DNA from 4 places in the Burkholderia sp. 10_S31 genome. Region 2 is predicted to be linked to each of the others. Evidence: riboswitches for the same ligand, from Rfam matches in the RefSeq annotation. Region 2 holds a riboswitch; each other region holds the start of a gene.
The links. A riboswitch is a leader RNA that binds a small molecule or an ion and turns the genes downstream of it on or off. The one in region 2 is predicted to bind cobalamin.
Positions count from the first base shown of each region.

Region 1: another riboswitch for cobalamin. It lies ahead of AC1Z3W_RS32550 (FecCD family ABC transporter permease); the one in region 2 lies ahead of AC1Z3W_RS08990 (TonB-dependent receptor domain-containing protein).
Region 3: another riboswitch for cobalamin. It lies ahead of AC1Z3W_RS14665 (CbtB domain-containing protein); the one in region 2 lies ahead of AC1Z3W_RS08990 (TonB-dependent receptor domain-containing protein).
Region 4: another riboswitch for cobalamin. It lies ahead of cobG (precorrin-3B synthase); the one in region 2 lies ahead of AC1Z3W_RS08990 (TonB-dependent receptor domain-containing protein).

Region 1 covers NZ_JBXOWK010000003.1:2,667,090-2,674,595, reverse strand. Annotated here, with positions in the region: gene AC1Z3W_RS32560 (cell division protein ZapA) at 1-171, opposite strand, end outside; gene AC1Z3W_RS32555 (hypothetical protein) at 168-518, opposite strand; cobalamin riboswitch at 695-951, shown strand; gene AC1Z3W_RS32550 (FecCD family ABC transporter permease) at 1,384-2,382, shown strand; gene AC1Z3W_RS32545 (ABC transporter ATP-binding protein) at 2,379-3,197, shown strand; gene cobT (nicotinate-nucleotide--dimethylbenzimidazole phosphoribosyltransferase) at 3,250-4,305, shown strand; gene AC1Z3W_RS32535 (adenosylcobinamide-GDP ribazoletransferase) at 4,295-5,071, shown strand; gene cobC (alpha-ribazole phosphatase) at 5,056-5,640, shown strand; gene AC1Z3W_RS32525 (cobalamin-binding protein) at 5,678-6,589, opposite strand; gene cobD (threonine-phosphate decarboxylase CobD) at 6,586-7,506, opposite strand, start outside.
Region 2 covers NZ_JBXOWK010000001.1:1,993,009-2,000,514, reverse strand. Annotated here, with positions in the region: gene AC1Z3W_RS09010 (NADP-dependent oxidoreductase) at 1-457, opposite strand, end outside; gene AC1Z3W_RS09005 (Dabb family protein) at 514-1,146, opposite strand; gene AC1Z3W_RS09000 (hypothetical protein) at 1,136-1,480, opposite strand; gene AC1Z3W_RS08995 (helix-turn-helix domain-containing protein) at 1,650-2,705, shown strand; cobalamin riboswitch at 2,816-3,008, shown strand; gene AC1Z3W_RS08990 (TonB-dependent receptor domain-containing protein) at 3,220-5,148, shown strand; gene AC1Z3W_RS08985 (LysE/ArgO family amino acid transporter) at 5,266-5,904, opposite strand; gene AC1Z3W_RS08980 (Lrp/AsnC family transcriptional regulator) at 6,020-6,481, shown strand; gene AC1Z3W_RS08975 (VOC family protein) at 6,545-6,955, shown strand; gene AC1Z3W_RS08970 (copper-binding protein) at 7,051-7,410, opposite strand; gene AC1Z3W_RS08965 (DUF2182 domain-containing protein) at 7,451-7,506, opposite strand, start outside.
Region 3 covers NZ_JBXOWK010000001.1:3,271,818-3,279,323, forward strand. Annotated here, with positions in the region: gene AC1Z3W_RS14655 (LysR family transcriptional regulator) at 1-415, shown strand, start outside; gene AC1Z3W_RS14660 (CbtA family protein) at 438-1,160, opposite strand; gene AC1Z3W_RS14665 (CbtB domain-containing protein) at 1,174-1,383, opposite strand; cobalamin riboswitch at 1,423-1,558, opposite strand; gene AC1Z3W_RS14670 (histidine phosphatase family protein) at 1,603-2,190, shown strand; gene AC1Z3W_RS14675 (inorganic phosphate transporter) at 2,312-3,904, shown strand; gene AC1Z3W_RS14680 (2OG-Fe(II) oxygenase) at 4,763-5,506, shown strand; gene AC1Z3W_RS14685 (DHA2 family efflux MFS transporter permease subunit) at 5,740-7,164, opposite strand; partial or broken gene AC1Z3W_RS14690 (hypothetical protein) at 7,338-7,506, opposite strand, start outside.
Region 4 covers NZ_JBXOWK010000003.1:1,578,220-1,585,725, reverse strand. Annotated here, with positions in the region: gene AC1Z3W_RS27385 (MFS transporter) at 1-454, shown strand, start outside; gene cobM (precorrin-4 C(11)-methyltransferase) at 944-1,672, opposite strand; gene AC1Z3W_RS27375 (cobalt-precorrin-6A reductase) at 1,714-2,445, opposite strand; gene AC1Z3W_RS27370 (cobalt-precorrin-5B (C(1))-methyltransferase) at 2,442-3,530, opposite strand; gene AC1Z3W_RS27365 (bifunctional cobalt-precorrin-7 (C(5))-methyltransferase/cobalt-precorrin-6B (C(15))-methyltransferase) at 3,530-4,765, opposite strand; cobalamin riboswitch at 4,970-5,160, shown strand; gene cobG (precorrin-3B synthase) at 5,267-6,631, shown strand; gene AC1Z3W_RS27355 (precorrin-8X methylmutase) at 6,624-7,250, shown strand; gene AC1Z3W_RS27350 (precorrin-2 C(20)-methyltransferase) at 7,247-7,506, shown strand, end outside.

The DNA of each region.
Region 1 (7,506 bases), on a different contig from region 2:
CGCCATTACCGCGATGCGATCGGTGCCGCGCACCGAGCTGTTCGCGCGGATCTTCGACATTTCGGCGTCGACGCGCGCGACGGCCTCGAGCAGCGCCGCTTCGGTCTCGGCCGAACAGGCGAGCCGATAGGGCTGACCGAGAATCGAGACTTCGATCTGCTTGGTGCTCATGCATGTTCTCCGTGGCTGGCCGCGTCGTCGCTATCCGTGCGCGCCTGCGCATCCAGCAGGTCGAGCTGGTTGTCGGTTTGCTCCGCATTCTTCGTGCGCGGCAGCTTTTCGAGAATCGCGTTCAGTTTGACCTGGGCGTCGTCGATCTTCGCCGACAGCGTGTCGCGCTCGGCCGCGAGCGCATTGCGTTCGTCGCGCAGTTGCGCAAGTTCCGCGCGGACCGCGTCCGCTTCCGCGCGCATTTGCGCGACCTGCTCCTCGAGCGCGAGCCGTTCCGAGTGATAGCGCTTGTTCAGCGAGATCAGACGGCCAATATTTTGAGATAAAGTTTCGAGTTCGTTGAGCATCTGCTGCGTCCTCTAAAGACCCAGCATTTTAGCGCGGAATAACGCGCATTCCGACATCTGTAACGTTTCCAGTCGTAACACCCCGGCTTCTTGCCGCGAATACACGGCTCCGGCGTGTTCGCGGCGCGCGCCAGGCACGCGTTCGGCCGCTTTCTTGACGCTCGCGCGGCCGGCTCCTAAACTGGCGCCGCCTCGGTGCTCGCGCGTGCGTCGCGCGGTTAAACGGGAAGCAGGCCGCGCGCTCCGCCCGGAGATCGCCAACCTGCGCTGCCCCCGCAACGGTAAGCGGCCGCGTCGCGTGACGCAGGCCGGCTCGGGCGCGTTTCGCGTGCAGGTAGGTCGCACGCGGGCGCGGGCCACTGCGCGTGACACGCGCGGGAAGGCGAGCCGGTACGCCGCCAGCCCGGATACCGGCCGAGGCGAGGAGCCAGCACGGCTTCATGACGCGCGGCCTGCGGGGAAGCGGGGCGCGCAGTGCTTCACGGGACTTGTCTTCGATGCTGACCCCAATCGTCCGCACGGCATTCGGCGCACGCCGCGGCGTACCGCTTGCCGCCGTCGCGCAGGCCGCGGCGGACGCCGATTCGTCCGGGATCGGCGCCGACGCTCGTCGTCACCACGCCGATCGACCCGATGCGGCACCTTCCACTATATTGCGCAGAACGCCGGTCGCGCGAAGGTGCGGCCCGGCGGATCGCGGCCGTTGCATGCCGGTATGGCCGGCGTGCGGCGCAACAACCCGTTCGACAAGGATAACGAGCTTGCGTATGCCTACAACGCGCCGAAGCGCGACGCCCGTGCCGCGCTCGGTCGGCAACAGTGGTCAGCCGACCTGTCGCGCGTCATGCGCGATGCCGTACGCCGCATGAGCGCCGCGCGTGCCGCCGCGATCTGGGCCGTGCTTGCGGCCGTGGTCGCGCTGCTGTTCGTCGCGTCGCTGTCGATCGGCAGCGTGCCGATGTCGCCGTGGCAGGCGCTCGCGTCGCTCGTGCCGCACGGCGGCGACGCGCTGTTCGCCGACATCGTGCGCACGCTGCGGCTGCCGCGCGCGCTCGCGGGTTTCGCCTGCGGCGCGCTGCTCGCGCTCGCCGGTGCGCTGCTGCAGGTGCTGCTGCGCAATCCGCTCGCGGAGCCGTACGTGCTCGGCGTGTCGGGCGGCGCGGCGGGCTTCGCGCTCGTCGCGATGATCGCGGGCGCCGCGTGGTGGCTCGTCGATGCGTCCGCGTTCGCCGGCTCGCTCGCGTCGGTCGCGCTCGTGCTCGGGCTGGCTCGCCGCGAGCTGTGGCGCGGCGATTCGCGCGATGCGTCGCCGCGGCTGCTGCTCACCGGTGTCGTGATCGCGGCCGGGTGGGGCGCGCTCGTCACGCTGCTGCTGTCGCTCGCGCCCGATGCGCGGCTGCGCGGCATCATCTTCTGGCTGACGGGCGACCTGAACGGCGTGACGGCGCCCTGGTTCGCATGGGGTGCGCTGCTGGTGGCCGCCTGCGTCGCGCTGCCGGCCGCGCCGCAACTCAACGTGCTGCTGCGCGGCGACGCGACTGCACATGCGCTTGGCGTGCCGGTCGCGAGACTGCGCATGCGGATCTACCTCGTCGCGTCGCTGGCCGCCGCGGCCGCGGTGACGACGGCCGGCACGATCGGCTTCGTCGGCCTCGTCGTGCCGCACGCGCTGCGGCTCGCATTCGGCAACGACCAGCGCATGCTGCTGCCCGCCGCGATGCTCGCGGGCGGCGGCGGCGTGATGGCGGCGGACCTGCTCGCGCGCACCGCGATCGCACCCGCGCAATTGCCGGTCGGCGTGATGACTGCGTTGATCGGCGTGCCGGTGTTCCTGTGGATGTTGCTGAGGAGACCGATGCGATGACGCACACCGTATCGCACACCGGCGGCGACATGGCCTGCGCGGCGGTCGACCTGACGCTGAAGGCCGGCGCACGGACGCTGCTCGACGGCTTCACGCAAGGGTTCCGGCCCGGCGAGATCTGGTGCGTCGCGGGGCCGAACGGCGCAGGCAAGACGACGCTGCTCGCGACGCTCGCGGGCCTGCAGCAGCCGGCCGGCGGCCACGTCGAGATCGACGGCCGGCCGCTCGCCGCGTGGTCGCCCGAAGCGCTCGCGCGGCGCCGCGCGCTGATGCCGCAACAACTGCACGACGCGTTCAGCGCGACGGTATTCGACACGGTGCTGCTCAACCGCTTTCCGTATTTTGGCGGCTGGGGCTGGGGCTGGGAGCGTGACGAGGACCGTGCGGCCGCGCGCGCCGCGCTCGCGACGTTCGGGCTCGCCGAGCTCGCGTCGCGCGACGTGCTGTCGCTGTCGGGCGGCGAGCGGCAGCGCGTCGCACTGGCCGCGACCCTGTGCCAGGACGCGCCGCTGATGCTGCTCGACGAACCGCTCGCCCATCTCGACCTGCATCACCAGATCGATGGCCTGACCGCGCTGGGCGCGTGGCTCGACGCGGGCCCGCGCACGGTGCTGTTCTCGTGCCACGACCTGAATCTCGCGCGGCGTTTCGCGACGCACGCGCTGTTGCTCGACGGCCGCGGCCATGCGTGGGCGGGCCCCGTGCACGACGTGCTGACGCCGGCGCGCGCGAGCGACGCGTTCGGCTATCCGCTCGTGCTGATTCGCGAGAACGGCCGCGACGCGCTGCTGCCTGCGTGGCCCGAGCGGCGATGAACTCCCTTCTTTCGATGCGCGGCAGCGGCCGCGCCAACGAGGCAACCTTCCAATGACGAAACCGACCGACTTCCCGCCCGCGATCGCGCCGCTCGACGACACGCTGCGCAAGCGCCTGCAGCATGTGATCGATCACAAGACCAAGCCGCCGGGCAGTCTTGGCCAGCTCGAGGCGATCGCGCTGCAGATCGGCCTGATCCAGCATACCGAGCGGCCGCAGCTGCAGCGCCCCGTCACGATCGTGTTCGCCGGCGACCACGGGATCGCGGCCGAGGGCGTGAGCCCGTATCCGCAGTCGGTCACCGCGCAGATGGTCGCGAACTTCCTGGCCGGCGGCGCGGCGATCAATGCGTTCTCGGGTGTCGCGCAGAGCGTGCTCGAGATCGTCGATGCGGGCGTCGCGTCGCCGCTGCCGGTATCCGACCGGCTCGTGTCGTTGCCGATCGCGCGCGGCACGCGCAACTTCGCGGTTGAGCCCGCGATGACGCGCGACGAGGCGAACACCGCGCTCGCGGCCGGCGCCGCACGCGTACGCCTGCACGCATCGCTCGGCACGAACGTGATCGGCTTCGGTGAGATGGGGATCGCGAACACGTCGTCGGCCGCATGCCTGATGAGCCGGCTGCTCGACGTGCCGATCGACGCGTGCGTCGGGCGCGGCACGGGCCTCGACGACCAGGGGCTCGCACACAAGCGCGCGGTGCTCGGCCGCGCGCTCGTCCGGCATTCGCACGCGATCGCGCCGCTCGACGTGCTTGCGACGTTCGGCGGCTTCGAGATCGCGATGATGACGGGCGCGTATCTCGCGGCCGCGAGCGAGCGGATGACGATCCTCGTCGACGGTTTCATCGCGACGGCCGCGCTGCTCGTCGCCGAGCGCATCGCGCCCGGTGTGCGCGACTACTGCGTGTTTTCGCATACGTCGCACGAGGCCGGCCACCGGCGCATGCTCGAGCATTTCGGCGCGAAGCCGCTGCTCGCGCTCGACCTGCGGCTCGGTGAAGGCACGGGCGCCGCGCTCGCGCTGCCGTTGGTGCGCGCGGCGGCCGCGTTCCTCACCGAGATGGCGAGCTTCGAATCCGCGGGCGTCGACAATCGTGACGCCTGAGCACGCGCGCGGCGTACGCGCCGAACTGCGCTACTTCTTCGTCGCGCTCGGCTATTTCACGCGCGTGCCGGTGCCGCGCGCGATCGGCTACGCGGCGGGCGATCTCGACCAGGCCGCGCGTTACTTCCCGCTGATCGGCGCATGCGTCGGCGCGTGGGGCGCGCTCGTCTATCTCGCGGCGCTGCGCGTGCTGCCCGCGTCGATCGCAGTTGGGCTGTCGATGGCCGCGACGCTGCTCGCGACCGGCGCGTTCCACGAGGATGGCCTCGCCGACAGCTGCGATGCGTTCGGCGGCGGCTATGCGCGCGACGACGTGCTGCGCATCATGCACGACTCGCGAATCGGCACGTTCGGCGCGGTCGCGCTCGTGATCGCGCTCGGCCTGAAATGGCAGGCGCTCGCGGCCATGCCGCCGCTGCGCGCCGCGTGGACGATGATCGCCGCACATGCGGCGAGCCGCGCGGCGGCCGTGAGCCTGCTGATGTCGCTCGACTACGTCCGGCCGGAGGGCAAGGCAAAACCGGTCGCGCAGCGCATGGGTGCACGCTCGGCGTCGGTCGCGGCCGCATTCGGGCTGCCGTGGCTCATCTGGCCGGACTGGCGCGCGGGCATTGCGGCCCTCGTCGCGCTCGTGATCGTGCGTGCATGGGCGGCCCGCTATTTCGTGAAGCGGATCGGCGGCTATACCGGCGACTGTCTCGGCTTCGCGCAGCAACTGAGTGAACTGGCGATCTATCTGGTGGTGCTCGGATGGACCTCGTCCTGATCCGCCATCCGGCCGTCGATGTCGAGCCGGGCGTCTGCTACGGGCGAAGCGACGTGCCGCTCGCGGCATCGGCCGATGCGGGCGCGCAGGCCGTGCGCGAGCGTCTGGCGGCGCTCGCAGCGCCGTTGCCCGAACAGGTCTGGACAAGCCCGCTTGCGCGCTGCGCGTCGGTCGCCGAACGGCTCGCGCAAGCGCTCGACGTGCCGCTGCGGTGCGACGCGGGTTGGCGGGAAATGGACTTCGGCACGTGGGAGCTGCAGCGCTGGGACGACATCGACCGCGCCGCGCTCGACGCGTGGGCGGCCGACCTGATGCACGCATGCGCGCACGGCGGCGAAAGCGTCGCACGGTTCGCCGCGCGTGTCGCGCGGATCGCGGGCACGGTCGCGCAGACCGATGCGCCGCAATGGGCACTCACGCATGCAGGCGTGATTCGCGCGCTCGCGTCGCACGCGTTGCGCGTGCCGCTCGATACGGTGCTGTCGCGACCGGTACCGACGGGCGGCGTCGTGTGGCTGCGCATGGATGATGCCGACCGCCCGTGGGAAGTCGTCCACTGGGACGCGTAGGCGCTCGCGTCCGCCTCCGACGCGCCGCAGGCCGGAATCAGCGCGCCGGCCGCCGCGCCCGCGCGGCGTCGAGATCCTCGCACAGCGCAGCCGCGCCTTGCGCGATCCGCGGCGACGGACGGGTCAGCAGGTCGCCGTCGATCGCGAACAGGTTGTTGTGCGCCACGGCCGTCAGCGCGGGCCAGGCACGCCAGCGCGCGAGGCTCGGCAGCGGCGCATCCAAGCGCGTCGCGCCGGCGCTCGTCGTCACGATCGCTTCAGGATTCGCCGCGAGCACGGCCTCGTCGGTGACGGTCGGCGCGAGCGGCTTCAGCGCCGCGAACACGTTGCGGCCGCCGCACAGCGCAATGACGTCGTTGAACAGGTGCGCGCCGTTGAGCGTCGTCAGCGGCCGGTCCCATACCTGGAAGAACATCGTGACGGGCGGACGCGTCGCGTAACGCGCGCGCAGCGCCGCGATGTCGCGCGAAAACGATGCCGCGGCCGCGTCGGCGACCGGTTCCGTGCCGAGCAGCGTGCCGAGCCGGCGCAGCGACGTCGCCACGTCGTCGAGATGCTTCGGTTCACTGAAGAACAGCGGGATGTGCAGCGCCCGCAGCGCATCGGTCTGCCGTTCGGCATTGCCGTGCCGCCAGACGATGATCAGGTCCGGCTTCAGCGCGGCGATCCGCTCGAGGTCGAGTGCCTTGTTGTCGCCGACGCGCGGCACGGCCTGCGCGGCGGGCGGATAGTCGCTGTACGTGACGGTGCCGACCAGCTTCGCGCCGCCGCCAGCCGCGTAGACCAGCTCGGTCGCATGCGGCGCGAGACTGATCACGCGTTGCGCCGGCGCAGGCAGCGTGACGGTATTGCCGGCATCGTCGTGTGCCGTGACGTCGGCATGAGCGAAAGGCGCGAGCGCGACGAGTGTTACGAGCGGCGGTAGCCGGCGGAACAGGCGAACGTTCATGCGGATGCCCGTTGCAGCGCCGGGACGCACTGCGCGAGCGCGTCGGCGATGTGCTGCCATTCGGCTTCGCTTCCCGGCAGGCCGACGCGTATGCTCGACGGTCGCGCGAAGTGCCGTGTCCAGATTCCGCGCGCGGCGAGCGCCGCATGCAGCGCGGCGGCGCGCGGGTCGTCGGTCCAGCTGAAGAGCGGTGTCGCACGTACTGCGAAGCCGTGCATGCGCAGCAGCGTGGCGAGTCGTTCGCCGTCGGCCGCGAGCCGATCGCGCGCGGCAGCCTGCCATGCGCGATCGGCGAACGCGGCGGCGACCGCATGACGCGCGGGGCCGCTGACGGTCCAGGCGCCGAGCACGTCGCGCAATGCGGCGATCAGGTCGGGATGCGCGAGCACGAAGCCTGCACGAATGCCGGCAAGCCCGAAAAACTTGCCGACCGAGCGCAGCACGACGAGACCCGGACGATCGGTGTACTGCGCGAGCGATGGGGTGGCGCCGGTATCCGCGAATGCCTCGTCGACGATCAGCGTGCCGCCGCGTGTCGACAGCTGCGCATGCCAGCCGAGCAGCCGTTCGGTTGGCACGGATTCGGCGGTCGGATTATTCGGATTCCCGACGATGACGTGACGCAACGTCGCAGGCAACACGTCCGCGTCGATGTCGAGCGGTACGACGCGATGGCCGTGGCGCGCGAAGGCAGGCGCATATTCGCCATACGCGAGTGTCGCGACGCCGGCGTCGCCGGTCGGCAGCAGCGCGGGCAACGCGCGGATCGCGGCCTGGCTGCCGGCGACCGGCAGCACGTGCTCGGCATCGGGCGCGTGATAGTAGTCGGCCGCGCGCGCGGCGAGCGCATCGCCGTCGTCGGGCAGCCGGCGCCATGCGTCGGCCGGGACCGGCGGCACCGGATAGCCGACCGGATT
Region 2 (7,506 bases):
GCACGAGCACGGTCTGCCCCGCACGCAGCCCGCCGTCGTCGAACAGGCCGGCCCACGCGGCCAGCGCAGGCGTCGGCGTGGCCGCCGCTTCCGCGAAGCCCACCGCATCGGGCAGGCGCACGACGGAGTCGTGACGCACCGCGACGTATTCCGCATACGCGCCCCAGCGTCCCGCGCCGACGTCGGTCTGCGCGAACACGCGCATCCCCGGCGCGAAACCCTCGACACCGTCGCCGACCGCCTCGACCACACCGGCCCCGTCGAAACCGATCACGAACGGAAACGTCATCTGCATGAACGCGCCGAGATAGCCTTCGCGGCATTTCCAGTCGGCGGGATTGACGCCCGCGTACGCGACGCGGATCAGCACGTCGCCGGGGCCCGGCTTCGGTGCGGGAACGTCGGCCAGTCGCAGCGCGTCGGAATGACCGACGCGGTCGATCAGCAAGGCTCGCATGGTGGTGTCTCCAGTGTTGTCGTTTGCATTGCGGCGGGTCGTATGCGCGCCGCGCGTCACGCCGCCGTGTCGGCCAGCAGGCTCGACGCGAGCGGACAGAACGCATGCGAGAGCGCATCGACCGTCCAGTCGGGGCTTTCGGCGTCGAATCGGCGGTCGACCCAGCCCCAGTGATACGGATGCAGCAGGTATTCGCCGAGCAGGTCGCCGACGTGCGCGAACTCCTGTTGCCAGACGTGGGTCCACCCGCCGGGCGCCACGCTCCGGCTCAGCCGCCAGTTGCGGATGCCGGGCATGAACGCGGGCATGCGCAGCAGTTCGCGCTCGAGGTCGCGCACGCGCGCTTCGCCGGCCTCCGGCCGCACACGCAGCATCAGCGTGCGCCATACGCCGTCGCGCAACGCCGGCTCGCGCAGGCCGCCGCCGATCGCGCGGCACGCGGCGCCGTCGATCCGCACGACGCCCGGCACACGCGACAGCGCGGTGAAATCCGTCGCTTGAACGGTCGCCCGTTCGTCGCGCAATACGTCGAGCGTGTAGCCGCCCGCGCCCCAGCAGCCTTCGAGATTGCGCGCGAGCGCCACGCGGGTTGCGCCGGGCAGCGCATGCGCGGCGTCGCGCAATGCACGTTCGAATGCGCCGGCATCGTCGATCGCCGAAACGTATATCTGGGCCGTGTCATGCCGCATGGTCGACCTCCGTCAGCGCGGGCAGCGGCGCATCGGCGTCCGTCATCACATGGCGGCGACGCGTGTCGCACAGCGCGTCGACGGCCATCCAGAACGCGACCACGTCGCCGTCGGTCAGCGCGCGCATCCGGTAGTACGACGGCGCGTCGGCAACCTGCCACGTCAGCCACAGCGTGCTCGGCTGCCCCGGCACCGCGACGGGCGGTGACACCCAGCGGCCGGCCGCCACGAGCCCACGCGCCGCATGGCCCGGCAGATAGCGGTCGTGCAGCAGCGCCAGCACGTCGGAAATGCGCTCGGGCGCGAGGGTGATTTCGTCTACGATCTGAATCATTCGCGGGTCGTCTCGGGTGGTTCGTGGCGGGAAGCAAAACCGGCCGCCTACGCCGTTCCGGCGAGGCCGGAAGCAACCGGTGTGGATAGCATTCTTGCGTGGCGACGGTCGGCGAACCCCTACCGGCCCGCTCACCAACCCCTGTCGCAACGCTCAGATCGGGAGAGACATGAAACAGCGCGCAATGCCGGCACGCGGCCGCGTGCTGCCGGGACTCGGCGTGCGCCTGCTCGACGAACTGGCGCGCAGCGGTGCGCCGCAGGCGCAACCGCGCGCGACGCCGGACGCAACGACCGCAACGGCAGCGACGGCAGCGACGCCCGGCGGCTTCGTCGCGCTGTACCGCGACGCGATCGAGCGGCTCGAGGCGCAGGTCGCGCGCGGCGACGGCCATCCGCCGATGCGCAAGCAGGAAGTCGATCTGATGTGCCGCTGCCTGCTCAGTTGTGCGACGCTCGCCGATGCGATCCGCTGTGCGGCCGAGTTCTGCGAGATGCTGACGCCGCGTGCCGGCACGCTGTCGCTCACGGTGCGCGACGCTCGTGCGACGTTCCGGATGGATTCGCTGCGCCGCACGCGCAGCCGGGCCGCATGCCTCGTCGATCTGACCGGGCTGTTCTGCTATCTGCAGTTGTTCGGCTGGCTGATCGGGCAGCCGCTGCGGCCGGACGAAGTCTGGCTCGGCCATCCGCGCCGCGACGACGCGATGCCGCTGCTCGGGCTGTTCAACGCGCCGGTCGACATCGGTCGCAAGACCTATGGATTCGCGTTCGATGCGGCGCGGCTCGATGCCCGCGTGATCCGCCAGCCGGGTGAGCTTGCCGCCTTCCTCGTCGATTTTCCGTTTCGTCTGATCGATGCGGCGCCGGCCGTCGTGTCATGGGCGCAGCAAGTACGCGGCTTTCTCGATGCGGCGCTCGCGCGCGAGCAGGCGCTGCCGGCGCTCGCCGAGCTGGCGACGTGGCTGGGCGTGAGCGAGGCGACGTTGCGGCGGCGGCTGGCCGCCGAAGGCAGCGGCTATCACGTGTTGCGCGAGCAGTGCCTCGCCGACGTCGCGCGGCGCTGCCTGCGCGAGTCGGACTGGCCGGTCGCGCGGATTGCAGCGCATCTCGGATTCGGTGGCGAGGAAGCGTTTCGGCGGGCGTTCGTGCGATGGACGGGCATCGCACCGAGCCGATTCCGGCGCGATTGCGGCGCCGCCGAGATCCCGTTTCATCAGACATGAAGCGCGGTTCGGGCGCCTTGAGCGAAAGGAAATAGAAAAAATTCGCCGAACAATGACGTTTTTTCGCATCCCCGCGTGCTTCGATAATTGACGCGCCCGAGCGCTCGCCATTACGCTTGCGCGCTGATGGTTCCCGGAGACGGGATCAAAAGGGAACGCAGGAGAGGCAGCGCCTCGAATCTGCGGCTGCCCCCGCAACTGTAAGCGGCGAATCCGCGCCACTCCACGCCACTGGGAAACCGGGAAGGCCGGCGCGAATGACGACCCGCGAGCCAGGAGACCTGCCATCGACCCGAGGTCCAAGCAGCCGCACCGGGCGGGGTGTCCCGGCGCGCCAGGCACCGCCTTTGGCGGTCGCCCCGTTGCATGGACGGCCCGACCTCAGGATCCTTCGGATGTCCCATCTTTCCGCCTCCGCTTCCACGCCGGAAGCGTCGCGCCGCTGCGCCGCCGGCATGCGCGGCGTCTTCCCGCGCGTACGCCGTACCTGCAACACGATCACGCTCGCCGCATCATGAATCTTCGCCACCTTCTCGCCACGTCCGCCGCCACCGCGCTGCTCTCCCCGATCGCCCACGCCGCTGGCGACACGGCACCCGCGCAGCCGTCCCAGCCTGCAAATGGCGCCGACCTCCCGACGATCACCGTGACCGACACGCGGCACCTGCCCGAGTCGTTCGACCAGCGCTATGCGACGACGCAGGTGCTCACGCGCGCCGACCTCGACCGGCTGTCGCCGAGCGATCCGAGCATCACGCAGGCGCTCGCGACACTGCCGGGCGTGACCGTCTCGACGACCGGCGGCCCCGGCGCGTCGGCATCGGTCAGCATCCGCGGCTCGTCGGCCAGCCAGGTCGCGGTGTTCATCGACGGCATCCGGATCGGCTCGCCGACCACCGGCATCGCGCCGTGGGCCGACCTGCCGACCGAAGCATTCGAGCGCGTCGAGGTGATTTCGGGGCCGGCCGCCGCGTCGTTCGGTGCGAACGCAATGGGCGGCGTCGTGCAGCTGTTCACGCGCCGCGCCGCCGGCCAACCCAACCAGACGACCGTGTCGTTCGGCGGCGGCTCGAACAAGACCTTCGACACGCAGTTGCGCACGTCGGGCACCGTGCCCTCCACCGGGCCGCTCGCCGCACTCGGCGGACTCACCTACTCGCTCGGGCTGCACGACTACAACACGGCCGGCATCGACGCAACGCGGCCCGTGTTGCCATACCACGAGGACGGCCGCAATCCGTATCACGCGCAGGACCTCGATGCACGCCTCGGCTACGCACGCGACAACTGGTCGATCTCGACGTTCGCGCTGTATCACCGCTCCGACCTGTCCTATGACAACGCCGGCTTTGCGAACCGACAGCTCGATCATCAGCTGACGACCGGCATCGCGTTCCATCTCGACATCACGCCCGACACGCAGTTCGACCAGTCGTTCGGTTATGCGAACGACCGCCAGTTCCTGTATGCGAGCGACCCGTCCATTTCGACCGACCAGATCAACTCGCAGCGCATCAGCTCGTCGACGTCGCTGACGCATCAGGAACACGGCTTCCGCCTGTTCGGCCTGCCGCTGTCGGGCGAGACGAAAGTCGCGTACGACTTCACGCGCGAGCAGGCGTTCCTGCCCGTCGACATGCCGGAAGGCGTGCCGACGCGCAATGACTCCGCGTTCTCGCTGCATCAATCGGCGACGCTCGGCAGCGTGACGATGTTCGTCGCGGGCCGTCACGAGATCATCGCGGGGAAAGCCGTGAACACCGGCAACGCTGCGCTGTCGTGGGCGATCACGCCGGTGTACACGGCGCGCGTGTCGTACGGCAATGCGTTTCGCCTGCCGGCGTTCAACGACCTGTACTACCCCGGTTACGGCAATCCGAACCTGAATCCGGAGCGCAGCGATTCGGTCGAGGCCGCGCTCGACGCGAACACCGCGTACGGCACGTTCAGCGCCGCGATCTACGACACGCGCATCAACAACCTGATCGCGTACAACCCCGCGACGTTCTCGCCGATGAACATCGGCCGCTCGCATATCCGCGGCATCGACCTGTCGTACAAGGGCACGATCGGCCGCTCGACGCCGGTGAGCATCGCCGTCGGCATCCTGAATCCGCAGGACGAAACCAACGACAGCTGGCTCAACCGCCGGCCGCGCCAGACGGTCAGCGTGAATATCGACCACACCTGGGACGAACTGCACCTGCACGCGCTGAGCACGGGGGCAACGGCGAGCTACGGCGGCACGACATTCGACGACCCGGCCAACACGACGTATCTGCCGTCGTACCTGACCGTCAACCTGCGCGCGTCGTACAAGATCAATGCGCACCTGACGGTGTCGGCGACGCTGTCGAACCTGTTCGACCGCCAGTACATGACCGCGTACGGTTACAACACGCTCGGCCGCACCGCGTTCGGCAAGGTCAGTTATACGTTCTGACCGGGGCGGTCGGTGCAGCGGCGCCCGCGGTCGCGGGTGCCGCTGCGGACACGATTTCGGGTGCCGGATGCCGTCGTCGTGCGCGAGCGGGCGCGTTCGATCGCGCTGCGGTGCGCATCAGGACCATACGACGCCTCGCACACCCGCGATCAACTGGATCGCGCCAAACACCGCGATCACGACGGCCGACACGCGCGACAGCCCGTGCATGAACGTCAGCGACATCTTCGTGCGCAATACGGCGGTCGCGCCGCTCAGGCACAGCCACCACGTCGCGGAACCCAGGAACACGCCGACGACCATCAGCGCGACGGTCGCCCCCATTGCGTCGCCATGCGTGCCCGCCAGCGGGCCGAGCGCCGCGAAAATGCCGACGAACGACAGGATCGTCATCGGGTTGGACAGCGTCAGGCCGAACGTCGTCAGGAAATCGCGCAGCACGGTCGTGCGCGGCAAATCGCGTTGTGTCGCCGACGCGGCCGGCGCCTGCCGGGCGATGGTCCAGGCCAGCCACACGAGGAACGCGCCGCCGCCAATTTTCAGCGCGACGGTCAGCATCGGAAACGCGGTGACGATGCCGGCGACGCCCAGCGCACCGAGCAGCCCGTAGATCGCATCGGCGCATGCGGCGCCGATCCCCGTCGCGAACCCAGCACGAAAGCCGCGGCTCAGGCCCCGCTGGATGCACAGCATGCCGATCGGGCCGACCGGCACCGCGATCGACAATCCCATCACGACGGACTTGATGAACAGCATGGCCGGCTCCTCGCGACATCCCGTGGCTTGAAACGTCATCGTAGGGAAAGTCCGGTCGCCGCTGAAGGCGGTTTTTAAGGAAAAATGGCTGCTTCAGCTTAAAAACTCCACCACGATGGACGAACTCGACTGGAAGATACTCGCGCTGCTGCAGGCCAACGGCCGCATCAGCTACACGGAGCTGGCGCGCCAGGTTCACCTGTCGGTGCCGGCGGTGACGGAACGCGTGAAGCGTCTCGAGTCGGCCGGCGTGATCGAAGGCTACACGGCGCGGGTCAATCCGGCCGCCGCCGGGTACCCGGTGAGCGCGCTGATCGGCATCACGGTGCCGCAGCCGGCGAAGGCGAAATTCCTGAAGCTGCTGGAGACGATTCCCGAAGTGGTCGAGTGCCATCACGTGACCGGCGCGGATTCGTACGTGATGCGGTTCGTCGCGGTCAGCATGGCGCACCTCGAGCAACTGATCGAGCGCATCAACCTGTACGGCGAAACGCGCACGTCGATCGTGATGTCGACGCCGCTGCCGGCCCGCGGGCTCGCGCGTCCGGCTGCGCCGGTCAAAGGCATTCGGGGGTGACAGGATGCGGTTCAGTGCGCGATGCTGTGCACCGCGCACCTTGCAAGCACCGGACAATCTGCCATGACAGTGATCGGACTCAATCATTACAACCTGCGCGCGGATCGGGCGACGCTCGATACGCTGCGCGATTTCTACGTGAACGTCGTAGGCCTCGAGTTGGGCTATCGGCCGCCGTTCCAGAGCAACGGCTACTGGCTCTACGCGGGGACCCAGGCGATCCTCCACCTGTCGGAAGCATGGCCCGGCGAGGTGCGGCCGGCGCATGTCGTCAATACGTTCGACCATATGGCATTTTCATGCGCGGACGCTGTCGACATGGAACGGCGTCTCACCGACGCGAAGATCCGGTACTCGCACACGTACGTGCCGCTCACGCGCCAGCTGCAGCTGTTTTTCACCGACCCGGCCGGCAATGGCGTCGAGTTGAATTTCGCGCAGCCCGACGACATTTCCGGTGACGATGCCGGTTAGCGCGGCACTGCCGTTTGCGTATTCATCGTCAGGCACCCTGCTTCCGCGGGGCGCGTGAAGGAAGGGGCATCAAGGCCATATCGGCCGGACGTATGTCACTGCCGCTTCACGAGCTTCACGATCGTAAGCGCGCCGTTCACGCGCTCGACCCGGACCTTGACCTTGTCGCCCACGCGCAGCGACTCGATCATCGTCGGGTCGCCGGCCTTGAACGCCATCGTCATCGGCGCCATCCCGACGTTCTCGAGCGCGCCGTGCTTCAGCGTCACCATCCCGCGCGCGGCATCGATCCGTTTCACTTCGGCATCGGTCAGCGCCGCGGCCGGTGCCGACATCTTCATGTCGCCCATGTTCATGTCGGACATGCTGCCCGCCGCCCGCACCTGTGCCGCAACAACGCCCATCGCACCGAGGACTGTGATGGCAATGGCAATGGCGATGCATCGGATCTTCATCGAGATACTCCCGTGCGCGGCGGATGACGAATACGCCGCGCTACACCAGCAACGTCGCGACGGCCCACGCGATCAGCACGACACCCAACGCGCGCC
Region 3 (7,506 bases), 1.3 Mb from region 2:
GCAGGTGCTGGTCGTCGCGGACGCGCACCGGTTCGCCAACGCCGACTACGTGACGCCCGAGCAGCTGACCGACGAAGTCCTGATCACCTACCCGGTCGAGACCGACCGGCTCGACATCTACAACCAGTTCCTGACGCCGGCCGGCATCGTGCCGCGGCGCCACAAGTCGATCGAGACGACTGACATCATGCTGCAGATGGTCGCGAGCGGGCGCGGCGTGGCCGCGCTGCCGAGATGGCTTGCCGACGAATATGCGGACCGGATGCCGGTCGTGCCGGTCAGGCTGGGGAAGAAGGGCATCGCGAAGCAGATCTTTCTCGGTATCCGCGAAGCGGATGCATCGATCGACTATCTGGCCGCATTCGTCGCGCTAGCGCGCGAATCGACGTGGAGCGCGCCGCGCATGCTGCGCTAGGCGCGCCCCGGTGCAACGTGCGTCAGGCGGCGCGCATGCCGGTGCGTTCACCGCGTTCGACCCATGCACCGAACAGCAGGCCGATCGTCGTCCACATGAGCGCCTGCATGCCGATCGCGGCGACGCGGAACTTCCACAGCAAGGCCGCCGGGAAATCGGCCGGCAACTCGCTGACCGACGGCAGCCCGATCTGCACGGCCGCGATGATCGCGACAAACACGAGCCCGGCGACGATCGACGCGTTCCACTGCCCGAGTTTCGCCAGCAGATGGCGGCGCACGCTGACCGAGAACACCATCGTCGCGACCGAGATCGCGATCATCAGGAAGAACAGCCCCGTGCGATAGCCGATCGTGTCGGGGTCGCCGACCGACGGCGGATTGGCCGGGTACTTGAGGTTCGGCACGATCACGAGCGCGACGAACGCCGCCAGCGCGAGCCATGCGGCGAGCGGCCGCGCCGGGAGGCGGCTGCCTCGTCCGTAGGCATACGCAAAGACCAGCGAGAACAGTCCGCCGAATGCCGCGCCGTAGGTCACGACGCCGGTCAGCAGGCCAACGCCGGCCTGCGTGTGACGGCTGACCAGTTCGGGCTCCGGCGCTTCGCCCTTGGCGGCGTCGGTCTTTTCTTCGAAGGAGATTGCCTGATCGACCTGCGGTTCGCCGACGATTCTGGCGAAACCGAACGTGAGGAGGCCCGCGGCGATGCCTGCGAGCATCCCGCGCATGAGCAGCTTTCCGACCATCGTGTACTCCGCGTCAGTGGCAGGGAAAGCCGAGCAGATGGCGACCGTCGTGGACGAACTCGTGCACGTACATGCCCGGTACGAGCGACGTCGCGCCCTGTTCCGCGCCGACGAAATACAGCGCGAGCAGCAGGATCAGGCCGACGAAGATGGCCCACGGCAACAGTTCGCGGACGGGAATGGGCGCCGGCACGACGACCGGCTTCAGCACTGCTTCGCTCATGGATGCACCTCAGGGGAATCGCGCCCCGACAAATGTTGGATGGAATACGCAGGCAGGTCTGGCTTCCGGGATCGAGGATCCCCGGTTACAGTGGCGCGACCGCGCCGGGCTTGCACCGGCTTCCGCCTTTCGTATCGTGCGAATTGTACGCGCGAACGTTCGCGCGTTGAAGGCCCGTGCACGACGGGCGCGGCCATGCAAAACCTTCCGGACATCGACATGACCCAGCCTGCCTCGCTGTGCCTGATCGCGCATGCGTCGACCCGTGCGATGCGCGCCGGCGCGTTTCCCGCTGACGATGCGCTCGATGCCCGCGGGCTCGCCGATGCTGCCGCGCTACGCGAGCGGTTCGCCGGCAGCCGCGACGCGATCGTGCTGTGCAGCCCCGCACGCTGTGCGCAGCAAACCGCCGATGCGCTCGGGCTGCGCGCCGGCATCGACGATGCGCTGCGCGATGTCGACTACGCCAACTGGCGCGGCAAGCGGCTGCACGACCTCGCGCGCGATATCCCCGACGAGCTCGGCGCCTGGATCGACGATCCGTCCGCGTCGCCGCACGGCGGCGAATCGTTCGAGAACGTCGCACGCCGCGTCGACGCATGGTTGAACGCGCTGCCGCGCGATCGCGATATCGTCGCGATCACGCATGCGGCGATCGTTCGGGCTGCCATCGCGCACGTGCGTCGGATAGGTGCAAAGGCTGCGATCCGCATCGAAGTCGCGCCGCTGTCGTGCTCGGTATTCACCGCATCGCGAGATGGCTGGACAGTGGCCACGGACGAGGTTCGGCACGATACCGATGCGTAAGGAGATTGACGGCGCCATTTTCTTACATATCTGAAAGGTAACGGTTCGTCCTCCCGATTGTCATCAAACTGACGGATAGCGAAAGCTAGGATTGGCTGCGGTTCCCTTACGAGATGCCGTCATGAATCAGCCTGCTTCGTCCGCCGCGCACAATTCCGGCTCCACCGAACGTACCCGGCAGGTCGGCTATGCCGTCTTCCTGCTGGTGCTTGCGATCGGTGCAGTCTATATCGCCACCCATCTGATTGCCGATCTGTCGCCCATCCGCGAAGGATCGTTGTTCCCGTACCTGATGCTCGGTGCCGCGCTGGTGATCGCGCTCGGCTTCGAATTCGTCAATGGCTTCCACGACACGGCGAACGCGGTCGCGACCGTGATCTACACCCACTCGCTGACGCCGAACGTCGCGGTGATCTGGTCAGGCATGTGGAACTTCCTCGGCGTGATGGTTTCTAGCGGCGCCGTCGCATTCGGCATCCTGCAGTTGCTGCCTGTCGAGCTGATCCTGCAGGTCGGCAGCGGTTCGGGTTTCGCGATGGTGTTCGCGCTGCTGATCGCCGCGATCGTCTGGAACCTGGCGACCTGGTATTTCGGGTTGCCGTCGTCGAGCTCGCATACGCTGATCGGGTCGATCATCGGCGTCGGGCTGATGAACCAGCTGATGCACGGGCCGTCGGGCACGAGCGGCGTCGACTGGGGCCAGGCGCTCGGCGTCGGCAAGTCGCTGCTGTTCTCGCCGATCGTCGGCTTCCTGTGCGCGTCGCTGCTGCTGCTCCTGCTGAAGGCCGTCGTGCGGATTCCGGAACTGTACAAGGAGCCGCCGAAGGATCAGCCGCCGCCGTTCTGGATCCGCTGCCTACTGATCCTCACGTGCACGGGCGTGTCGTTTGCGCACGGGTCGAACGACGGGCAGAAGGGGATGGGCCTCATCATGCTGATCCTGATCGGCACGGTGCCGACTGCGTATGCACTGAACAAGGCGGTCACGCCGGCCGAATCGCAGACGTTCGTCGCCGTCGCGAACCAGGCGGCCGCGACCTTCGCGAAATACTCGAACGGCGTCGCGCCGTCCGCGAATCCGCGTGCCGATGTCGAGCACTTCGTGCAGCGTCGCGAGATGACGCCCGCCGTGCTGCCGGCCGTGCAGCAACTGTCCACGTCGCTCGCGACCGCGGTCGGTTCGTCGGGCTCGATGGCGGCCGTGCCGCAGCGTGACGTCGACAACGTGCGCAACACGATGTATCTGGTATCCGAAGCGATTCGCCTGATCGAGAAGTCGGGTCAACCCGCCTTCGCCGCCGACGACAAGCTCGCGATCGACAACTACCACAAGCAGCTCGATCACGCGACCAAGTTCATTCCGACCTGGGTGAAGGTGGCCGTTGCGATCGCGCTGGGTCTCGGCACGATGGTCGGCTGGAAACGGATTGTCGTAACCGTCGGCGAGAAAATCGGCAAGCAGCATCTGACGTACGGACAGGGCGCGTCGGCCGAACTCGTCGCAATGCTGACGATCGGCGCGGCCGATGCATACGGGCTGCCCGTATCGACGACGCACGTGCTGTCGTCGGGCGTCGCGGGCACGATGGCGGCGAACGGGTCCGGGCTGCAGTGGAGCACGGTGCGCAGCCTCGTGCTCGCGTGGGTACTGACGCTGCCGGCGTCGATCGCGCTGGCGGCCGGACTCTACTGGCTGTTCCGGTCGATCGCCTGAGCGGGCGAGCGGCGAGCTGCCGGGGGATCGGTCGCTCGCCGCTCGCCGCTCGCCGCTCGCCGCTCTTCGTCTCTTCGTCTCTTCGTCTCTTCGTCTCTTCGTCTCTTCGTCTGTCTCTTCGTCTCTTCGTCTCTTCGTCTCTTCGGCGCTTCGGCGCTTCGGCGCTTCGGCGCTTCGGCGCTTCGGCGCTTCGGCGCTTCGGCGCTTCGGCGCTTCGGCGCTTCGGCGCTTCAGCGCTTCGGCGCTTCGGCGCTTCGGCGCTTCGGCGCTTCGGCGCTTCGGCGCTTCGTCTCTTCGGCGCTTCGGCGCTTCGGCGCTTCGGCGCTTCGGCGCTTCGGCGCTTCGGCGCTTCGGCGCTTCGGCGCTTCGGCGCTTCGGCGCTTCGGCGCTTCGGCGCTTCGGCGCTTCGGCGCTTCGGCGCTTCGGCGCTTCAGCGCTTCGGCGCTTCAGCGCTTCGGCGCTTCGGCGCTTCAGCGCTTCGGCGCTTCGGTTTTTCTCCTCGCAGGCCCTCTCGCTTTCCATCTCGCGCACACTACGCCGAGCCCATCCCGGACCGAGGCGGAACAGCACCTCAATGAATCCGCGTTATGCCCAACCGCTCGCGCCGGGACTTGCGCCCCCTCGCTCTTCCGAATTGAAGCGCAAGATCTGGAGCGCGCCGTCGCACCCACGGCATTAGACTGGGTTCATCGATTTTCATCATGACCTGGTCGTGCTCGCAGCAGCATTTCCCGAATTGCGTCGTCCGTCATCCGTCTGCGGTCGCCCGGGCATCCGGGCGCGCGTGATGCGGAGAGGATTTCGGCGCTCACGACATATCCGCACGACACCCCATCGCCGACTAAAGAGGCACACCCCGTGAACATCGCCGATCTGCAGCCCGCCGTCGAATCTGTCGACCTCGTGCAGCGCGTGAGCGCACTCGACTGGACCGCCGCCGGTACCGCACTCGATCGCCATGGATGCGCTCACGTACCGGGTCTCCTATCCGCTGACGAATGCATTGCGCTGGCATCGCTCTATCCGCGAGATGCGCTTTACCGGTCGCGCGTCATCATGGCGCGGCATGGTTTCGGCCGCGGTGAATACCGGTACTTCGCGTATCCACTGCCGGCAGTTATCGACACATTGCGAACAGCGCTCTACCCGCATCTCGCACCGATCGCCAATCGCTGGAACCGCGCACTCGGGATCGACGCCCGCTACCCGGCCGATCACGCTGCATTCCTCGAGCGCTGTCACGCGGCGGGACAGACGCGACCGACGCCGCTGATCCTGCAGTACGGTCCGGACGACTACAACTGCCTCCATCAGGATCTGTATGGCGAACACGTCTTTCCGCTGCAGGTCGCGATCTTGCTATCGGCGCCGGGCCGCGATTTCACGGGTGGGGAGTTCGTGCTGACGGAACAGCGGCAGCGCATGCAATCGCGTGCGGAAGTGGTGCCGCTGACGCAAGGCGACGCGGTGATCTTCGCCGTGCATGGCCGGCCCGTGCAGGGAACGCGCGGCGTCTATCGCGTCAACCTGCGTCACGGCGTGAGCCGGATCCGGACCGGGCACCGCCATACGGTCGGCATCATCTTTCACGATGCGCAGTAGCGGTGGTCAACGCGAGCGCGGCATCGTCGGTCGCTGTCTCGCGCACGGATTCGTGCGTGTACAGCATGACGACCGGGTATCGTCAGCACCACGGCGCGCCAGCTCATGAAATGCACGCGCGGAGATCTCATTGCACGAAGGAGCATCGCTCCCGCGACGAATCGAACCATCGGTGAGCAACTGCGCGGGACAGTGCGCACCTGTCGCCATTCACACATGGTCGCCGGTTCGACCTACCCTCGCGCCGCACTCGCTCGCAATCGGTCGCCCGCATCGGACGCAAGTCGCGCATAGCCCGGCAATGTCAGCAGCGCGAGCACTCCCGCGGCAACGAACGCCCAGCGAAAATCGTCGAGCACGTAGTGAATTCCGGCCGCATCGCCGCGCACCAGCGCGGAGAGCCGCAGTGCCAGCGCGCCGAATGCGATCCCCATCCCGATCGTCATCTGCTGCGCGGCGCTCCACAGCGTGCTCGCGGCGCTGGTCTGGTGCGACGGAATATCGGCATAGGCGAGCGTCGCCAGCGTCGTGAACTGCATCGAGCGCGTCAGCCCGTAGACGAATACGACCAGCAGCGTGATTGCAAGCGGCGTCGATGCGGTCAGCCAGCCGCATGCGATCGTGAAGAAGCCGACGATCGTCACGTCGACGAGCGCAACGCGACGGAACCCAAAACGGTCGAGGATCCACGACGTGCCTGCCTTCATGCCCAGATTGCCGAGCGCGCTCGCGAGCAACAGCAAACCGGACTGGAACGGCGACAGCCCGAAACCGATCTGGAACAGCAGCGGCAGCAGATAGGGCACCGCATTGACCGCAATCCGCGTGACCGACCCGGTGAGCACCGTTACCGAGAAGGTCGACACCTTCAGCGTCGTGAAATCGAGCAGCGGATGCTCGCAACGCCGCGCATGCAACCACGCGGCAATACCGAACAACACGCTAGCGCCGACCAGCACGGCCGCACGCGTGAACTGCGCGTCCTGCTGACCAGCCGTTTCAGTACCCAGCAACAGACAGGTCAACGCACCACCCGCCAGCACGAACCCGGCCCAATCGAGCGGCCGCTGTTCGTCCGCGCGCGTATTCCGTACGATCAGCCACGTGCAGACCAGCGCGGCGAGGCCAAGCGGCACATTCAACAGGAAGATCCATCGCCAGGATGCATAGGTCGTGATGAAGCCGCCGATCGGCGGCCCGACGACCGGCGCAACGATACCCGGCCACGTGATCGTCGCGATCGCGCGCATTAGCCGTGCTTTCTCGGTGCTGCGCACGACGATCATCCGCCCGACCGGCACCATCATCGCCCCGCCGACGCCCTGCAACAGGCGTGCAGCCGTAAACGTCACAACGCCGTTGGACAACCCGCAGAGAATCGATGCCCCGGTAAAGATCACAATCGCGCTACCGAACACCGTGCGTGAACCGTATCGATCCGCGATCCAACCGCTGATCGGGATGAATACCGCGAGCGCGAGCATGTAGGCCGTCATCCCGAGACTCAGCGCATTCGGCCCGACGCCGAAGGAGCGAGCCATTTGCGGCAGCGCGGTCGCGATCACGGTCGTGTCGAGATACTCCATGAAGAAGGTCGCGGCGACGAGATACGGCAGGAAGTCGGTCGTCCGACCACTCTGAGCTGAGCTGGAAATCATGAACGATACAGTTGCGGCATGCGGAACACACCGGCAGCCATGTGTGGAAGCCGGACGAGTGGCGATATTACCCTGAAGCGTCCGAACTCGGCTTTGCCGACACGTCGTGCTGAAACCACTTTATGCGCATAGATTCGACTTGGCTCGGCAATCAACCATATACGCCACCGATGTCAAGGAAGAACATTTTTGAGCCGATATCGACGAAGATAGACGATGTTGCCCGTGCATGAGGCCATTTTGGCGAATTCTATACTGCTCACCTCGATACGCATCGCGCCATTCAGCTTGCAGCGTGATTCGGGGGCATTGAGAATGGATTGCTGCCGGATGTGCCGGTTC
Region 4 (7,506 bases), on a different contig from region 2:
CGGCAGCCTGCTCGGCGGCGTGACGCTCGCGGAAGTCGTCGCGGGGCTCGCGATCTCGGCGACCATCGACCGCCTGCCCGATCGCCGGCCCATGCTGCACGCGGCGATCGCGTCGCTGCTCGCGGGGCTGCTGGTGATGCTGGCCGCGCCGCAGACGCTCGCGTTGCCGGCCGCGCTGCTGCTGGGTGCGGGCATCGGTGCGCTGTTTCCGCTGTCGTTGATCGTCACGGTCGATCATGCGGCGACGCCGGCCGATGCGGCGTCGCTGATGGGGTTCGTGCAGGGCATCGGCTATCTGATCGCGGGGCTGTTTCCGTTCGCGGCGGGCGTCGTGCGCCAGCATCTCGCCGATCTGTCGCCCGCGTGGGTCGCAATGGCTGGCCTGTGTGTGGTGCTGTTCGCGCTGGCGGCGGGTTTCGTGCCGCAGCTTGCGCGGCGCGTCGCGCCGGCCTAGGGCCTGTTCACGCTAATAACGGGCTTGCGCTGGCCCCCAGAAGGGCCGAGCGCAAGGAATGCGGAGAAGCGAATACTCGACGTATTCGCGAGGCGCATGACGCGGCGATCGGCCCTTCTGGGGGCCAGCCCCACGAATGATTTTTCCAAACAGGGGAACGTGCCTTTCCGCCCGCATTGCGGCGTCGTTCATCGTTGCAATAGCTACGGCTATTGCGCCTCCTCTCTCCTTGCCTTGCGGGCGGAAAGGCACGTTCGCAAGCCCGTTATTAGCGTGAACAGGCCCTAGCGCCGATCGGCAGCAACGCGAAGGCGCATCGGTCTGGCGTCGGTCCGAATCGATGCCGGCGCGCGGTTGCCCCGTGTTACTCAGGCGCGCCGGATTGCACGGTCAGTGCCGCACGGCCAAGCGAGTCGATCAGTTGACCGGCTCGCGAGAAAACCCGTTGTCGCGATGCCTCGAAGCGCCTGGCGTTCCGCACACGCGCAATCAACCCCCGCTCGCATACAGCGTCGAATCCGCGAACCCTTCCGCATCGAGCACGCGCCCGATCAGAATCAGCGCGGTGCGCTCGATCTGCGTGCCCTGCACCTTGCCGACGATGTCGGCAAGCGTCCCGGTCACGCGTTCCTCGTCGGGCCAGCTCGCGCGATAGATCACCGCGACCGGGCACGCGGGCCCGTAATGCGGCAGCACTTCGTCGACGATCCGGGCGAGATGCCGCACGCCGAGATGGATCGCGAGCGTCGCGCGATGCGCGGCGAGCGAGCCGAGCGCTTCGCCTTCCGGCATCGTCGTCTTGCCCGCGAAGCGCGTGAGGATCACCGTCTGCGCGACGCCGGGCAGCGTCAGCTCGACGCCGAGCGTCGCCGCGCATGCGGCCGTGGCCGTCACGCCCGGTACGATTTCATATGGAATCCAGAGCGCTTTCAGCCGGCGGATCTGTTCGCCGATCGCACCGTACAGCGACGGATCGCCCGAATGCACGCGTGCCACATCCTGCCCTTTCGCATGCGCGTCGGCGAGCAGCGCGACGATCGCGTCGAGGTCGAGCTCGGCCGTATTGACGACCTGTTCCGCGCGATGGCCGTCGAGCACCGCCGGCGGCACGAGCGAGCCCGCATACAGGATCACCGGGCACGTGCGCACGAGGCGCTGGCCCTTCACCGTGATCAGCTCCGGGTCGCCAGGGCCCGCGCCGATGAAATACACCGTCATCCAGAAATCTCCGTCAATTCATGGGGCAGCCGAGCGCGGCATCACGTGCGCGCGGCCGGGTCGAGCGCGTCGAGCAGCACGGCGGCCGAGTCGAATGCGCGGTCGGCGTCGGGCAGCGGCGGCCTTTTCAGCATCACGACCGGCAGCCTGCGTTCGCGTGCGACGTCGAGCTTGGCCTCGGTAGCGGCGCCGCCGCTGTTCTTGCTGACGACGACGTCGATACCCGCGAGGGCGAACAGCGCGCGTTCGCCGTCGAGCGTGAACGGTCCGCGCGTCGCGACGATCTGCGCGCGCGCGTTGCCGGGGTGCGCATCGAGGCAGCGCACCAGCCAGAACTGGTGCGGCGGGATCTCGTCGAGATGCGCGAGCGGTTCGCGGCCGAGCGTGAACAGCGGCCGCCGGAATGGCGCGAGCGCCGCCTCGATGCCGGCCCAGTCGTCGACCATCCGCCAGTCGTCGCCGTGCCCGGGCGCCCACGGCGCACGGCGCAGCGCCCACAGCGGCACGCCCGCTTCACGCGCCGCGGCCGCGGCATTTGCACTGATTTGTGCGGCATACGGATGCGTCGCGTCGATCACGAGGCCGATGCCGGCGCTGCGCAGATACGCGGCAAGCCCGGCAGCGCCGCCGAAGCCGCCAACGCGAACGTCGCAGCGCAGGTCGTCGGGCACCTTGCCGAGGCCCGCGAGGCTATAGACGTGTCGCGGGCCGAGCGCGCGTGCGATCTTCAGCGCGTCGCCGGTGCCGCCGAGCAGCAGGATGCGCGCGCTCATCGTGCGCTCCCGACGAAGCGGCCCTGCCGGTCGATCGCGAACATCTCGACCGCGACCGAGGCCGGCACGATGTCGCGCGCGACCCGCAGCGCGTGCGCGCAGACGATGTCGCCGAGCGGCACGCCGCTGGCGTTCGCGAGCTTCAGCGCTTCCTGGCTGGTGTTCGACGCGCGCATCGCGGCCTGCAGCGCCTCGTTCGCGCCGGCCTCGGCCGCCCACTGCGCGAGCAGCGGCAGGTCGATGCTCGAATGCCGGCTGTGCAGGTCGAGATGGCCGGCCGCGAGCTTGCTGAGCTTGCCGAAGCCGCCGCACATCGACAGCCGCGCGATCGGCGCGCGGCGCAGGTGCTTGAGCACCGCGCCGGCAAAGTCGCCCATTTCGATCAGCGCCATGTCGGGCAGGCCGTAGTGCGCGCGCATCGCGTCCTCGCTCGCGTTGCCGGTGCACGCGGCGATGTGCGCGATCCCGTTCGCGCGGGCGACGTCGATACCCTGATGAATCGACGCGATGTACGCCGAGCACGAGAACGGCCGCACGATGCCGGTCGTGCCGAGGATCGACAATCCGCCGACGATGCCCAGCCGCGGGTTCATCGTCTTCAGCGCGAGCGCCTCGCCGCCCTCGACGCCGATCGTCACGTCGAAGCCGCCTGCATAGCCGTGTTCGGCCGCGAGCGCGTCGAGGTGCGTGGTCATCATCTGGCGCGGCACCGGATTGATCGCCGGTTCGCCGACCGCCAGCGTGAGCCCCGCGCGCGTGACCGTGCCGACGCCCGGCCCCGCATGAAAGCGCACGCCGGGCGCGGCGGACAGCGCAACGCGCGCGAAGATCAGCGCGCCGTGCGTGACGTCCGGATCGTCACCGGCGTCCTTGACAGTGCCGGCTTCCGCACCGTCGGCCGTGGCCCGGCAGAATTCGAGCCGCATCATCACGCGCTGCCCCTTCGGCAACACGATCTCGACCGCATCGTCCGCGCGACCCGCGAGCAGCAGGCGCGCGGCGGCAAGCGACGTCGCGGTCGCGCAGCTGCCGGTCGTATAGCCGAAGCGCAGCGGTGCCGGTTGTTCGGGGGTTTCGTCGCGCATCACGCGAGGTCCGTGAATGCCGTTGCCGTTGAATCGGGTTTGCGCACGTCGTACAGCGTAACCGGCAACGGCTGCCGCCACGTATCGAAGCGGCCGAGCGGCTCGGCGTGCGCGAGCGACACGCGCGTGAGCGTGCCGCCATGCGCATCGCGCCACGCGGCGAGCGCCAGTTCGCCCTGCAGCGTGACCGCGTTCGCGACGAGCCGGCCGCCGGGCTTCAGCGCCGACCAGCACGCATCGAGCACGCCGGGTGCGGTCGCGCCGCCGCCGATGAAGATCGCATCGGGTGCGGCGAGCCCCGCGAGCGCATCGGGCGCGCGCCCCGCGACGAGTTGCAGGCCCGGCACGCCGAGCGCGTCGCGGTTGTGCTCGATGAAGCGCTGCCGTTCGGCATGCGACTCGATCGCGATCGCCTGGCACGACGGATGCGCGCGCATCCATTCGATGCCGATCGAGCCGCTGCCCGCGCCGACGTCCCACAGCAGTTCGCCGGGCGCGGGCGCGAGGCGCCCGAGCGTCAGCGCGCGCATGTCGCGCTTGGTGAGCTGGCCGTCGTGGCGATACGCGTCGTCGGGCAGGCCGGGCGTGAGCGCGCGGCGCGGCGCATCGGGGCCGGCCCGGCAGTCGAGCGCGACGAGATTGAGCGCGGCGGTTTCGGCGATGTGCCAGTCTTGCGCGAGGCCGTCGAGACGCCGCTCGAGCGGGCCGCCGAGATGCTCGAACACGCTGATGCGCGTGGGACCGAAGCCGCGCGCGGCGAGTTCGGCGGCCACCGTGGCCGGCGTGCGGCCGTCGGCGCTCAGCACGAACAGGCGCCGGCCCGGCAGCAGGTGGCGCGCGAGCGTCGCGAGCGGCCGGCCGACGAGCGACACCGCGCCGACGTCCTGCAGTGGCCAGCCGAGCCGCGCGGCCGCCAGCGACAGCGACGACGGGGCGGGTAGCACGCGCCATTCGTCGGGGGAGAGTTCGCGCGCGAGCGTGGCGCCCACGCCGAACAGCATCGGGTCGCCGCTGGCGAGCACGCAGACGGGCGTGCCGCGCCGCGCGAGCAGGCCCGACAGGTCGAACGGCGACGGCCACGCTTCGCGTGCGGCCGGCAGCCGCGCGGGCAGCATGTCGAGGTGCCGCTTCGCGCCGACGACCCGCGTCGCCTCGAGCAGCGCGCGCCGCGCGCTGCGTCCGAGCCCCGCGTAGCCGTCGTCGCCGATGCCCACTACCGTCAGCCACGCCGTCATGCACCCTTCCCCATCGTCCGATTTCATCGAGTCGCCGCACGGCGGCCGAGAAGGCGCCGGCGCGGCCGTCCGCGTTGCGAAAGTCGGCATGGTACCGTGTTCCACCGCGCGTTTCATCTGCTGACCCGCCGGCGCCGGGCCGCGTTTCGCTGCGATCGCGGCACGCGCCCGGCGGTCGCGAAGCGACCGTGAAATCGGGTATCCTACGGCCGTTCGTTCGCCGGTGCCCTTCGGGGCCGAAGAGGGAACACAGGGCGCGCCTCGCGCCGCTGTGGCTGCCCCCGCAACTGTAGACAGCGAGCCGATCTCCCCCTCATGCCACTGGTTTCACCGGGAAGGCCGGGAGCCGGCGCCGACCTGTCAGCCAGGAGACCTGCCGGCCTGAAAGTGCGTGCGTGCCAGTCGGCGTCGGGCGGGGTGTACCGATGCGTTGGCCGCGGCGCGACACTGTCCCGGTATCCCGTGAGTTCCGCCCCCGTTTCGATTCCTGCGTCACCCGTCGTGCGCCCGTCGGCTTGCCCGGGGCTCGTGCGCGTCGTCGCGGCCGCCGACGGCGGACTGTGCCGGATCAAGCTGCCGGGCGGCCGGCTCGAGGCCCGCCAGGCGCGCGCGATCGCCGCCGCCGCGCGCGTGTACGGCTCCGGCACGATCGACGCAACCAATCGCGCGAATCTCCAGCTGCGCGGCATTCGCGACGGCGCGGCCGACGCGCTGACGCGTGCGTTGCTCGACGCGGGTCTCGGCCCACCCGTCGATGCAACTGCGGACGCCACCGCCGATACGGCCGCGCTCGCCGCGAGCGACGACGTCCGCAATGTGATGCTCAGCCCGCTCGCCGGGCTCGATCCCGCCGCGCTGCTCGACAGCCGCGCACTCGCGCTTCCGTTGCTCGACATGCTGACGCACGCGCCGCGCCGCGGCGAGCTGTCGCCGAAATTCTCGATCCAGCTCGACGGCGGCGAATCGGTCGCGGCGCTCGATCATCCGCACGACATCTGGCTCGCCGCGCGGCGCCGCGGCGACGGCGCGGTCCGCATCGCCGCGGGCCTGGCCGGCTGTCCGCCGGTCTCGTCCGACGATTCGCCCGCGTCGTTCGACGTGGCGCCGGACCAGGCCGTCGCGCTCGTGCGTGCGTTGCTGCTCGCGTTCCTCGATCTTGCGCCGGCCGACGTCACGCGGATGCGCGCATGGCTCGCGACCGGCGGCGAACGCGCGTTGCGCGCGCGCGCGCAGCACTACGTACCCTTCCCGCTCGAGGCCGATCCGGCACTGGCCGGCTGGCGGCGCAAGCCGGCGGATGCCGCGTTGCGTTTCGGCGCGCGGCCGTCGCTCGACGCGGCGTACTGCAGCGTCGGCGCGCAGTGCGTGCTCGGCCGGCTCGACGCGACGCAACTGGAGCGACTCGCGGCACTGACCGAAGCCGAAGGCGACGGCACGCTGTCGATGACCCCGTGGCAAGGCGTGTTCGTGCATGGCATACGGCATGAGCGCGCGCCGGCCGTGCTCGATGCGCTCGCGTCGCTCGGCCTGGTATGCACGGCATCCGACCCGCTGGCGGCGCTGGTTGCCTGCACCGGCAGCGCGGGCTGCGCGAAGTCGCGCGCCGATACGAAACACGATGCGCTCGCGCTGGCCGCGCGCGTCGGCCATCCGGTCGACGTGCACCTGACCGGCTGCGAGCGCCACTGCGCGCTGCCGCACCCCGCGACGCACACGCTCGTCGCGGTCGCGCCCGCACGCTACGACCTTTACCGGCGCGACGCCGCCGCGGGCCTCGGCGCCCCGCTCGCGCGCCATCTGACGATTGACCAGGCCGCGGCCCGACTGACGGGCGCGCGGCACAGCCAGGACACCACCGATGCTTGACTATATTCGCGACGGGCAGGAAATCTACCGCCAGTCGTTCGCGACGATCCGCGCCGAGGCCGACCTGTCGCAGGTTCCGCCCGATCTCGAGAAACTCGCGGTGCGCGTGATCCACGCGTGCGGGATGGTCGATGTCGTCTACGACCTGCGCTTTTCGGCCGGCGCCGGCACGGCGGGCCGCACCGCGCTCGCGGCCGGCGCGCCGATTCTCTGCGACGCGAAGATGGTCGCCGAAGGCATCACGCGCGCGCGGCTGCCGGCCGGCAATCGCGTGATCTGCACGCTCGGCGAACCGGCCGTGCCCGACCTCGCGCGGCATCTCGGCAACACGCGCTCGGCCGCCGCGCTCGAACTGTGGCGCCCGCACCTGGCCGGCAGCGTCGTCGTGATCGGCAATGCGCCGACCGCGCTGTTCCACCTGCTCGACATGATCGACGCCGGTGCGCCGCGCCCCGCGCTGATCCTCGGCTTTCCGGTCGGCTTCATCGGTGCGGCCGAATCGAAGGCGATGCTCGACGCGGACAGCCGCGGCGTGCCGTACGTCGCGCTGCTCGGCCGACGCGGCGGCAGCGCGATGGCCGCCGCCGCGGTCAACGCACTCGCGACGGAGGCCGAATGACGGCCCCGCGCGGACGCCTGTTCGGGGTCGGCGTCGGCCCCGGCGACCCTGAGCTGATGACGATCAAGGCGCTGCGCGTGCTGCAGGCCGCGCCGGTGGTCGCGTATTTCGTCGCGAAAGGCAAGAAAGGCAATGCGTACGGGATCGTCGAAGCGCACCTGCTCGAAGCGCAGACGCAGCTGCCGCTCGTCTATCCGGTGACGACCGAGACGCTGCCGCCGCCGCTCTGCTACGAGACGGTGATCGCCGACTTCTA